One region of the Caulobacter sp. GW456-12-1-14-TSB4 genome, then DNA from elsewhere that is predicted to be linked to it. Evidence: riboswitches for the same ligand, from Rfam matches in the RefSeq annotation. Region 1 holds a riboswitch; the other holds the start of a gene.
The links. Region 1 has a riboswitch for cobalamin ahead of AC07YH_RS02440 (TonB-dependent receptor plug domain-containing protein). Riboswitches for the same ligand answer to the same signal wherever they lie in the genome.

Region 1 (5,248 bases):
CAGGTCGACCAGGGTGTAGCCCTTCACCACCTGGGTGTTGGTGTCGTTGTTGAAGGTCTTGCCCACGTAACGCACCGCCACCGTGGTCGACAGCTTCACCGGCCAGACATAGGTCGCCGACAGGTTGCCCATGTTCTTCGGGCGACGGGTCAGCTGCTTGCCCTTGGTGGTCCCGGAGTTCGATTCCGCGTCGGTGTAGGTGTAGTTGGCGGTGATCGTCAGGGCGGTCGTCGGCTTGACCTCGCCGATCAGCTCGACGCCCTGCGCCTTGGTCTTCTGGACGTTGTCGTAATAGCCGAAGCGGAACATCCCGCCCGGATTGCACAGCGCCGCGGTCGAGCCCGAGGCGCACGAGAAGAAGCGGATCTCGTTGTCGGCCTCGCGGTGGAACCAGGTGGCCGAGGCGCGGGCCTTGCCGCCGAAGAAGCGCTGCTCGATCCCGGCGTCCCAGCTGTCGAACTCTTCCGGCGACAGGTTGGTGTTGCCGTATTCGCTGTAGAGTTCGTAAAGGCCCGGGGCGCGGAAGCCCTGACCGAAGCTGGCGCGCAGGACGGTGTTGCCCTCGTTCAGCGCATAGGCGGCCGCGACCTGGCCCAGGGTGTGGCTGCCATAGGTGTCGTGGTCCTCGTAGCGCAGGCCGCCCGTCAGGGTCAGGCCCTGGACCGGCTCGACCTGCAGTTGGCCGTAGACGCTGTCGACGCCGACGCGGCCGGTGCGGAACGGGGCGTTCTGCGTGGTCGGGGTGGGCGAGCGGGTGCGCATGCGCGACTTCTCGCTCTCACCGCCGAAGGTGGCGGTCCAGATGTCCGAGATCGCGAACACCCCCTGGTATTCGACGCGCTTGTTCTTGCCGGCGGCGTCGAAGGTGATCGGGCCGGTCGGACGCGCGGGGTTCAGGTTCTCGCGGTCGGTGTCGGTGTAGGCGTAGCCGAGGCGGTTGTTCCAGCGGCCGTCCAGCAGGGCGAAGTTCAGGCCGGTGTAGACGACCAGTTCCTCGGTGCGGGCGAACTCGGCGCTGTCGCCGTTGAAGGCGTCGAAGTCGTTCTTGCCCTTCGAATAGACCGAGCGGACCTCGGCCGAGACGTTGTCGGTCAGCGCCACGCGGACGCGGCCCGAGACGCCGGTGTTCTGGTAGCCGTCCTTCTCCTTGCCGACCTTGTACGAGGAGAAGCCGTCGGTGGTGTAGTAGCCGCCGGCCAGGCGCCAGGTGATCTTGTCCGAGGCGCCGCCGACGCCGGCCCGCAAGTAGCCGGTCTTGCGCGCGCCGGCTTCGGCCTCGACCGAGCTCTCGAATGGCGTGGTCGGGTCGGCGGTGACGATGTTGACCACGCCGCCGATGGCCTGGCTGCCCCACAGGGTCGACTGGGCGCCGCGCAGGATTTCGATGCGGGCGATGTCGCCGACCAGCAGGTTGCCGCTGTTGAAGCCGCCCTGCGTCGAGGACGGGTCGTTCAGCTTGACGCCGTCGATCAGCACGACCGTGTGCTGGGTCTCGGCGCCGCGGATGTTGAGGCTGGTGGTCGTGCCCGGCCCGCCGTTGCGGGTGAAGCTGACGCCCGGCTGCTGGGCCAGCAGTTCGGTGACCGAGATCGCCTGGCTTGCCTCGATGGCGGCCTGGGTCAGGACGGTGACCGACTGACCGATCTTCTGGATGGGCTGGGCAGTGCGGGTGGCGGTGACCACCAGCTCGGCGACGCCGTTGGCGCCGGCCTTACCGGCGACGTCGGCCTCGGGGGCCTTCTGCTCGTCGGCCATGGCGGCGCCGGCGACGAGGACGGTAGCGAGAGCGGTGGAGCTCAGAAAAGCTCGGATCATGGGTCTTCCTCTTCGAAACGATCCGCGCGCCAGCCGACGCACCCGCAAATTCACGCGTACGCTGGACCGTCGCGCGGTCCTGGACTGCCGTTTCTCGGGAAAACCCGTTCGTTTGGCGCACCCCGGCCAACCGATGAACGACCGCGCCGGGCAGGTCTCCTGGCTCACGGGTCTATGCTCTTGGCGCCGCCTTCCCAGGATCCGAGGACCCCAGTGGCATGTGACGCTAGAACTCGCCGCTTACAGTTGCGGGGGCAGCCGAGGTCTTGAACCTCGTTCCCTTTTAATCCTCTTTCGAGGAGCCTGACGCGCGGTCAGCCCTATATGCTGCGCCGCACACGGTCAATGTGGAGCTTCCATGACGTCGATCCTGGTGCTGGGCGGGGCCCGTTCCGGCAAGAGCGCCTTTGCCCAGAAGGCGGCGGAAAGCGCCAGCGGTGGGCGTCTAGTGCTGATCGCCACCGGGCAGGCCTTCGACGACGAGATGGCCGAGCGCATCGCCCGCCACCAAGCCGAGCGCGGCGAATCGTGGACCACGGTCGAGGCCCCGCTGGCGCTCCCCGAAGCGATCGCCGCCCTCCCCGCCGACGCCGTAGCGGTCGTGGACTGCCTCACGCTGTGGCTGTCGAACCTGATGCTGGGCGAGCGTGACGTTGGCGCGGCGGCGACCGCGCTAGTCGAAGCCGTCGCCGCCTGCCCTGCCCGCCTCTGGCTGGTCAGCAACGAGGTGGGCCTGGGTCTCGTGCCCGAGACGCCGCTGGGCCGCCGTTTCCGCGACGAGGCGGGACGGCTGCACCAGCGGCTCGCGCAGGCCGTGGACGAGGTCTATTTCATAGCCGCCGGCCTGCCGCTACGCCTCAAGCCGCAGGCTTGGTGATCCGCCGCCAGCCGATCACCACGCCGCTGACCGAGATAATCAGACCCAGGATGCTGAGCAGCCAGACCACGATGTCCCATAACGGCCGGTGGGCTAGCAGGAACCCGAAGTCCAGGCTGTGCAGCGCCGAGAAGGTCCAGCGGTAGAGTCGCAGGGAGTCGTCGGCCACACCGACCATCCGGCCGCTGGTCGGGTCGATATAGAACCAGCTGCGGGCGGGATCATCGAAGCCGGCCCTCAACACCGGCAGCGGCGCCTTGTCGTGGTGCGAGTACCAGTAGGCGTCGTCCTGCGTCAGGCGATCGCGCATGACCAGATGCGCGCCCGGCACGAGCGTCGAAGCGCGGGAGAACAGCTCGCCGTCGGTGAAGGTCACGCGGCGGCCGCTGGCCGGATCCAGCACCGCCTTGGCCGCGCCATCGTCGACCAGCATCAGCGGTCGCTCGCCCAGCCAGTAGAACCGCGCCAGCCGGTCGCCGTGGCGATCCTTCAACGCTGCGGCTTCCAGCGGATAAGGCGCGGCCGGCGCGGTCATCCAGGCCTTGCGGCCCAGCATCACCGCGTCGCCCGGCCCGCCCCAGTCGTTGGGGTTCATCGACATCCAGCCGCTGAACACCCAGGTCAGGACGAAGAGCCCGCCGACCAGGCCCGTCAGATGGTGCCAGGTCATCCAGCCGCGATAGGGCGACATCCGCCCGCCGGCGTAGCGACGTTTGAGCCGCACGCGCAGCAGGCCGATCCAGAGGCCGGTGACGGCGCTGACCATGCCTATCCCCGAGGTCCACAGCACGACCTGGGCCCAGGCCTGGGGCATGGCCCGCAGGCTGGTGAAGTACAGCCAGTGCGGCACCGTCCCCAGCCAGTTCCAGAACCGCTCGGTTCGATTGGTGTCGAGTACGATCTCGCCGCCCTTGGATCCGACATAGACCTGCGTCCCCGCCGCATCGTTCAGCGCGAACAAGTGCAGCGGCCGCGCGGCGTTGTAGCTCTGGGCCACGGTCCACTGGTCGCGTTCGAGCGTGCGCAGGAAGCGCGGCGAAGCCTCGGGCCAGGCGGCCGCGACCACGGCCTTGGCCCGCTCGGCGTCGACCGCGCCAAGCACCCGGCCGTCGACCGCCGAGACCCCGACGCGCTTGCGGCCTTCGACCACGCGATAGACCGGCTCGCCACCCCACATCGACAAGGTCAGGTCGGCCGGGAACGCCTTGGCGCCGGCCTTGTCGACCGCCACCGACGGACCCAGCCGCACCCTGCCCCAGTCGATCGGCGCGCTGTGCGCGACCCGCTCGGCCTCTTCGAGATGTGGGAAACGCACGTACATCATGGTCAGGCCGGAGACGAACCACAGCACGAACAGCAGGCAGGCGGCGACGCCCAGCCAGCGGTGGACGAACCACAGCCAGCGCTTGCCGACCTTCCAGGCGGGCCGCCAGTTGAACGTCGCCCCCATGATCAGAACGCGTAGCTGTAGCGGACGCTCGCGGTGCGCGGCACGCCGAGGTTCCGGTAGAGGAAGCGGCTGGTCGACCCGTCCTTGGCCGCTGAGCCGAGACGCGCGGCGTAGTCCTTGTCGAACAGGTTCTGCAGCCGCAGCCCCAGGCGATGGTGACGCGCCGCGCCGTCCAGGAATACGTGCCCGGCCAGATCGACCACGACGACATCGCCATAGTTGATGCGGCCAAAGCCCGACACCGTCTGCCAGACGTCACCGGTCCAGGTCGCCGACAGATCCGCGCCGTACGGCTTGCCGGTCGGGGCGAAGTCCAGCGAGGCCTTGGCGAAGTCGGTCGGCGTGCGGTCGCGCTGCAGGTCCGAGCCCTGGTTGCGCGACTTGGTATGGGTGTAGCTGGCGTTGAGGCTGAAGGCGTCGTTCAGCCGGGCCTGGACCACGGCCTCGGCGCCCGAGACGCGCACCTGGCCCGCGACATTGACATAGAGGCCTTCGGGATAGGCCGGGTTGTCGTAGACGTCGCTGATCAGGTTATCGATCCGGCGGGCGAAACCGGTCAGCTTCCAGCGCACCGCCTCGCCCAGCACGCCGCCGGCCGCGACATTGAGGTTCTTGCTGCGTTCGGCCTTCAGGTCCGGATTGCCGTGGGTGGAATCCGGGTCGATGGCGAACAGCTGCTCGGCGTCGGGCAGCAGGAACGAGGTCCCGCCCACGCCCTCGACATAGAACGACGGCGTCACGTCATAGCGGCCGCTGAGCGTCCACACCGTGGTGTCCGAACCCTGGCCGTGATTGTAGCGGACGCCGGCGGTGAACAGGGCGTTCTGGATCAGGTCCGGCGTGGTGCGGATCTGGGCGATCACGGCATGGACCTGCTCGGTCTTGCCCTCGATCAGCAGCACCTCGTCGCGGCCCTTGAAGTTCTGGAAGTCGTAGCCGAGCTCGTACTCGAAGCCCTTGTTCAGGTTCAGCTTCACCAGCGCGCTGGCGCCGTAGTCGCGATAGCCCCAGTAGGTGCCGGCCGGATAGACAACGACCGGGCCGGCCGCGCCGTTCTGGACGTTCTCGTAGGTCGTGTCCCAGTCGTGCAGATAGCCCTTGAGGAA
Region 2 (5,248 bases), on a different contig from region 1:
TCGGCACGCGCGGGCCCATCAGGGCCAGGACCCCTAAGGCGAAGGCGATGTCGGTGGCCGACGGGATGGCCCAGCCGGCGATGCTGTCGGGATGCTTGAGATTGAAGGCCAGGTAGATCGCCGCCGGCAGGATCACCCCGCCCAGGGCCGCCGCGCCGGGCAGCAGCACGTCCGCGGGCTTGGACAGCTGGCCGTCCAGCACCTCGCGCTTGATCTCCAGGCCCACCAGCAGGAAGAACAGCGCCATCAGGCCGTCGTTGATCCAGTGCTGAGCGCCCATCGGCCCCAGCTTCTGGTGCAGGGCGTGGAAATAGGCCTCAGACAGCGGCGAGTTGGCGACGATCAGAGCCAGGGCGGCGGCGCCCATCAGTACATAGCCGCCGGCTGCCTCGTCTTTCAGGAACGCGAAGAGCGCGCGGCGCGCGCGCAGGCTGATCTTACGCAGAGCCATGTCAGAGCCTCGACAGAAGACGGTGGGCGAAGAACAGGCCGATGAAGCCCAGGCCGCAGGCGACATAGGCCCCGACCGCCAGGAACTGGCCCCAGGCGATGTCGAAGTGGCCGAAGGACTTCACCAGCAGCAGCGAGATGCTGCCGACATAGCCGAACGAGTCCGCCACATAGATCAGGAAGCCCGCCGTGCCGACCTTGCCGGTGGCGGCGATCATCCGGTCGAACAGCATGGCGTTGAACGGTGTGTAGCCCATGTAGAGGCCCGCGCCGGCCAGGATCATCCACCAGACGGGGCTGAGCACATGCAGTTGAAACGCCAGGGTCGAGGCGCCCAACAGCACAAAACCCAGCGCCACGAAGCCGATGTTGAAGGCCACCGCCCGGCGATTGTCCCTGACGCCCATCAGGGCGGCCAGGCCGATCAGCACGATGGCCGCCACCGGCAGCTCCGACAGGGTGAAGATCGCCGCGGCGTTCTTGAAGCCCAGCTCGGTCCAGATCTCGGCCGAGAAGTTGTCGCGGAAATCGCGCAGGGCGGTCAGCATCACATAGACCGCGATCAGCAGTACCAGGGCCGGGGCGTGGGCGGCGAAGAGCGCGATGCGGTCCTGGCGGCTCATCGGCGCGCGGCGCACCCGCTCGGCCTCGTCGGCGGCGCTGGGCGGCGGGAGTTGGGCCAGGGCGACCACGGCGATCAGCAACAGCGGCGTGAACACCAGGCCCGAGACGGCCGGCATCCACTTCTCGTCGACATGGGCCAGCAGCAGCATCTTGCCGACCGACTTGGCCACGCCCGACGACAGGATGAAGCTGGCGCACAGCATGGCCCCCAGCACCTCGGTCAGGCGGCGGCCCTCCAGGAATCCGAACACCAGGCCCCAGATCATCCCAAGGCACAGGCCGTTCAGGTACATGGCCATCGGCCCGATCACCGTCGGCAGGGTCCCGAACAGCAGCAGCGCCATCTGCGCCCCGAAGATCAGGGTCAGGATGGCCATGGCCCGGTGGTTGGCCCGCATCTCGGAGATCACCTTGACCCCGATGAACTTGGCGGTGGCGTAGCCGGCGACCTGGGCGATGACGAGGGCGATCTTGAAGTCGATCGCGAACGGCCAGCCGTCCGGGTGGTCATAGGCGGCGGCCGTGAATGGCTTGCGATAGCCGAACATGGCGAAATAGACGGCGAACGACGACAGGCCGCCATAGAGGGCGAACACCCAGGGCGGGGCTGAGGCCAGGAAGCGCGTGACCGCGCTTGGCGGGGCGATCGGATCGGCCTTTGCGGTCATGAGAGCCCTTCGCTGCCTGACTCTCAGCTATCCCGCTTCGTTCGGCCGGTGCAATCGATAGCGGACGAGGACTGATCGTTCCGCTGCCTCTACATCATATAAAGATATCTTTATATCCTTCTTGACGCCCGCGCCGTTCCAGCGCCTATTGCCCGCGTCGTGGTCTGCGGGCGTTCGCGCCCGGAGCTAAGAGGGAAGTCGGTGAGGGCGTGAAACCCCGAATCCGGCGCTGCCCCCGCAACTGTGAGCGGCGAGCCGCTGTCCGTTACGTGTCACTGACGCGCCGAAGCTGGTTCGGCGGCGTGTCGGGAAGGCCAGGGCAGGGGTGACGACCCGTGAGCCAGGAGACCTGCCTCGACAGATAACGTCCTCCGGCGGGGTGTCCGGTCTGGTCGCATGCTTTACGGCGTGACCGGACCCTCATCCGTGCGCGCTTGTCCGCGCGCGCCCCGATCAGCCTCGCCACAACACCGGCAGAGGCTTTTCAAGAATGACCGTCACCGTCGCCACACTCGGCTTCCCCCGCATTGGTCCCAAGCGCGAGCTGAAGACCGCCCTCGAACGCTACTGGTCCGGCCACAGCGATCCGGCCGCGCTGCTGGCCGTCGCCGCCGAGCTGCGCGCCAAGACCTGGGGCCGTCAGCTCGCCCTGGGCGCGGATCATGTGCCGTCCAATGACTTCTCGTTCTACGATCAGGTGCTAGACACCAGCGTCCTCGTGGGCGCGATCCCGGCGCTCTACGGTTGGACCGGCGGTGAGGTGTCGCTGGACACCTATTTCGCCATGGCGCGCGGCAGCCAGGGCGTCGAGCTGGCCGCTTGCGGCCATGACCACGGGACGAAGACCGGCGTCCCGGCGCAGGAAATGACCAAGTGGTTCGACACCAACTACCACTACCTGGCGCCAGAGGTGTCACGTGGCCAGGCCTTCGCCCTGTCCTCGACCAAGCCCATCGACGAGTTCCTGGAGGCCAGATCGCAGGGCGTCCACACTCGTCCGGTGCTGCTCGGTCCGGTGACGTTCCTGAAGCTGGCCAAGACCAAGGACGCTGACTTCGCGCGGCTGTCGCTGCTGTCGGCCCTGTTGCCGGTCTATGCGCAGGTGTTGCAGCGCCTGGCCGAGGCCGGCGCCGACTGGGTGCAGATCGACGAGCCGTGCCTTGCTCTGGACCTCACCGACTTCGAACGCGGGGAGCTGCGCCGGGCCTATGGCGCCCTGACCCATGCCGCGCCCGACCTGCGCCTGATGCTGACCAGCTATTTCGGCGGCTATGGCGAAAACCTGTCGACGGCCGTGAACCTGCCGGTCGCCGGCGTCCATCTGGACCTCGTCCGCGCGCCGCAGGAGCTGGAGGCCGCCCTGGCCGCCAGTCGCGAGAGCCTGGTCCTGTCGCTGGGCGTGATCGACGGCCGCAACGTCTGGCGCGCCGATCTGGAAAAGCTGCTGGACCGCCTGGAGCCCGTCGTCGCCCAGCGCGGCGCGGACCGCATCGTCCTGGCCCCGTCGTGTTCCCTGCTGCACACGCCGATCGACCTGGCCCTGGAGACCGCGATCGATCCCGAGGTCCGCCAGTGGCTGGCCTTCGCCGTCCAGAAGATCGAGGAGCTGGCCGTGCTGGCCAAGGCGCTGAACGCTGGCCGCGCCAGCGTCGCCGCTGAACTGGCCGCCAGCTCTGAAGCCGCCCAGGTCCGCCGCGTCTCGCCGAAGATCCACGACCCGGCCGTCGCCGCGCGCGTCTCGGCCACGACCGAGGCCATGGCCCGCCGCAACGCCGCGTTCGACCGCCGCCGCGCCCAGCAACTGGACCTGCCGGCCTTCCCGACCACGACCATCGGCTCGTTCCCGCAGACCGAGGACGTCCGCAAGGCCCGCTCGGCCCACGGCAAGGGCGAGCTGACCGATGCGGCCTACGAGACCTTCCTTCGCGAGGAGACCGAGCGCGCCATCCGCTGGCAGGAAGAGGCCGGCCTCGACGTGCTGGTGCACGGCGAGTTCGAGCGCAACGACATGGTCCAGTATTTCGGCGAGCAGCTGTCGGGCTTCGTCTTCACCAAGTCCGCCTGGGTGCAGTCCTACGGCTCGCGCTGCGTGCGGCCGCCGATCCTGTTCGGCGACGTCTCGCGGCCCAAGGCGATGACGGTGGAATGGTGGCGCTACGCCCAGAGCCTGACCGAGCGGCCGGTGAAGGGCATGCTGACCGGTCCAGTGACGATCCTGAACTGGTCGTTCGTCCGCGACGATGTCCCGCGCGAACTGGCCTGTCGCCAGATCGCTCTCGCCATCCGCGACGAGGTCGTCGACCTGGAGGCGGCCGGCGCCAGGATCATCCAGATCGACGAGGCGGCCCTGCGCGAAGGCCTGCCCCTGCGCCGCGCCGACTGGGACGCCTATCTGGACTGGGCCGTCGAGGCCTTCCGTCTGACCGCCTCGGGCGTGGCCGACGCGACCCAGATCCACACCCACATGTGCTACTCGGAGTTCAACGACATCATCGCCGCCATCGGGGCGATGGACGCCGACGTGATCTCGATCGAGACGGCGCGCTCGAAGATGGAGCTGCTGGACGCCTTCGCCGGCTATGCCTATCCGGCCGAGATCGGCCCGGGCGTCTACGACATCCATTCCCCGCGTGTGCCGTCGGTCGAGGAGATGGCGCAGCTGCTGACGGCTGCCCAGGCGCGGCTCTCGACCGGCCAGCTGTGGGTCAATCCCGACTGCGGCCTGAAGACCCGCAAATGGCCCGAGACCAAGGCCGCCGTGGCCAACATGGTCGAGGCGGCGCGACGAGCGCGGGAAGCCGTCTGACCCCAGCGAAGAAGGCGCTCCTTGCGGAGCGCCTTCGAAAGGCTAGGGAACCGAGAACTTCAGCGGGATGCGGACCACGCCGCCGGCGGTCGGCTTACCGTTCAAGGTGGCGGGTTTCATCTGGAAGTACTCGCTGAGCTGGATCGCCGCCTGGCCAAAGCCAGCCTGCTCGGGGCCTTCCCGGACGACCTTGCACTTGGTCAGCTTGCCTTCGATCGTCACGCGGCAGTCGATCATGGCCATCCCCTCCAGCTTGGTCTTCTGCGCTTCTGGCGGGTAGAAGCGCGCCATGTCCTGGGCGGTGGGCTTCGTCGCCCAGTCGGGCGCGGTCATGTAGGGCTCGGGCGCGGGATTGGCCGCCCAGACCGTCCCGGCGCCGGCCAGGGCGATCGCGCCGACCAGGGCCAGGCCGAGCCGCCGGCGGGCGGTCGTTGTGGAGACAACATTCAGCATCAACAGTCTCTCCTTCAGGGGATGGACGCCGGTCGCCGGCCAGTGGCAGCCGAACGGCGCGGAAAAAGGGGTCATGGCGGCGCCGAGCAGCAGCTCGGCATAGAGCCGCCGGGTGTCGGGGCGGGCCGCGGTGACGGCGGCGTCGCAGGCGATCTCCTGATCGACGCGGAAGCGACGGGCCCCCAGGTGGACCACGGGGTTGAACCAAGCGAGGCAACGGAGGGCCACGACCAGCGCGTTGACCGCC

Region 2: it holds a riboswitch for cobalamin, as region 1 does, so the genes downstream of both, metE (5-methyltetrahydropteroyltriglutamate--homocysteine S-methyltransferase) here and AC07YH_RS02440 (TonB-dependent receptor plug domain-containing protein) in region 1, are expected to answer to the same signal.

The regions. Positions count from the first base shown of each region.
Region 1 is NZ_JBWKZF010000002.1:92,278-97,525, reverse strand. It holds gene AC07YH_RS02440 (TonB-dependent receptor plug domain-containing protein) at 1-1,815, opposite strand, end outside; cobalamin riboswitch at 1,948-2,137, opposite strand; gene cobU (bifunctional adenosylcobinamide kinase/adenosylcobinamide-phosphate guanylyltransferase) at 2,174-2,692, shown strand; gene AC07YH_RS02430 (PepSY domain-containing protein) at 2,673-4,142, opposite strand; gene AC07YH_RS02425 (TonB-dependent receptor plug domain-containing protein) at 4,145-5,248, opposite strand, start outside.
Region 2 is NZ_JBWKZF010000001.1:37,578-42,825, reverse strand. It holds gene nhaA (Na+/H+ antiporter NhaA) at 1-451, opposite strand, end outside; gene AC07YH_RS00210 (DUF5690 family protein) at 453-1,742, opposite strand; cobalamin riboswitch at 1,886-2,113, shown strand; gene metE (5-methyltetrahydropteroyltriglutamate--homocysteine S-methyltransferase) at 2,233-4,548, shown strand; gene AC07YH_RS00200 (TonB family protein) at 4,591-5,248, opposite strand, start outside.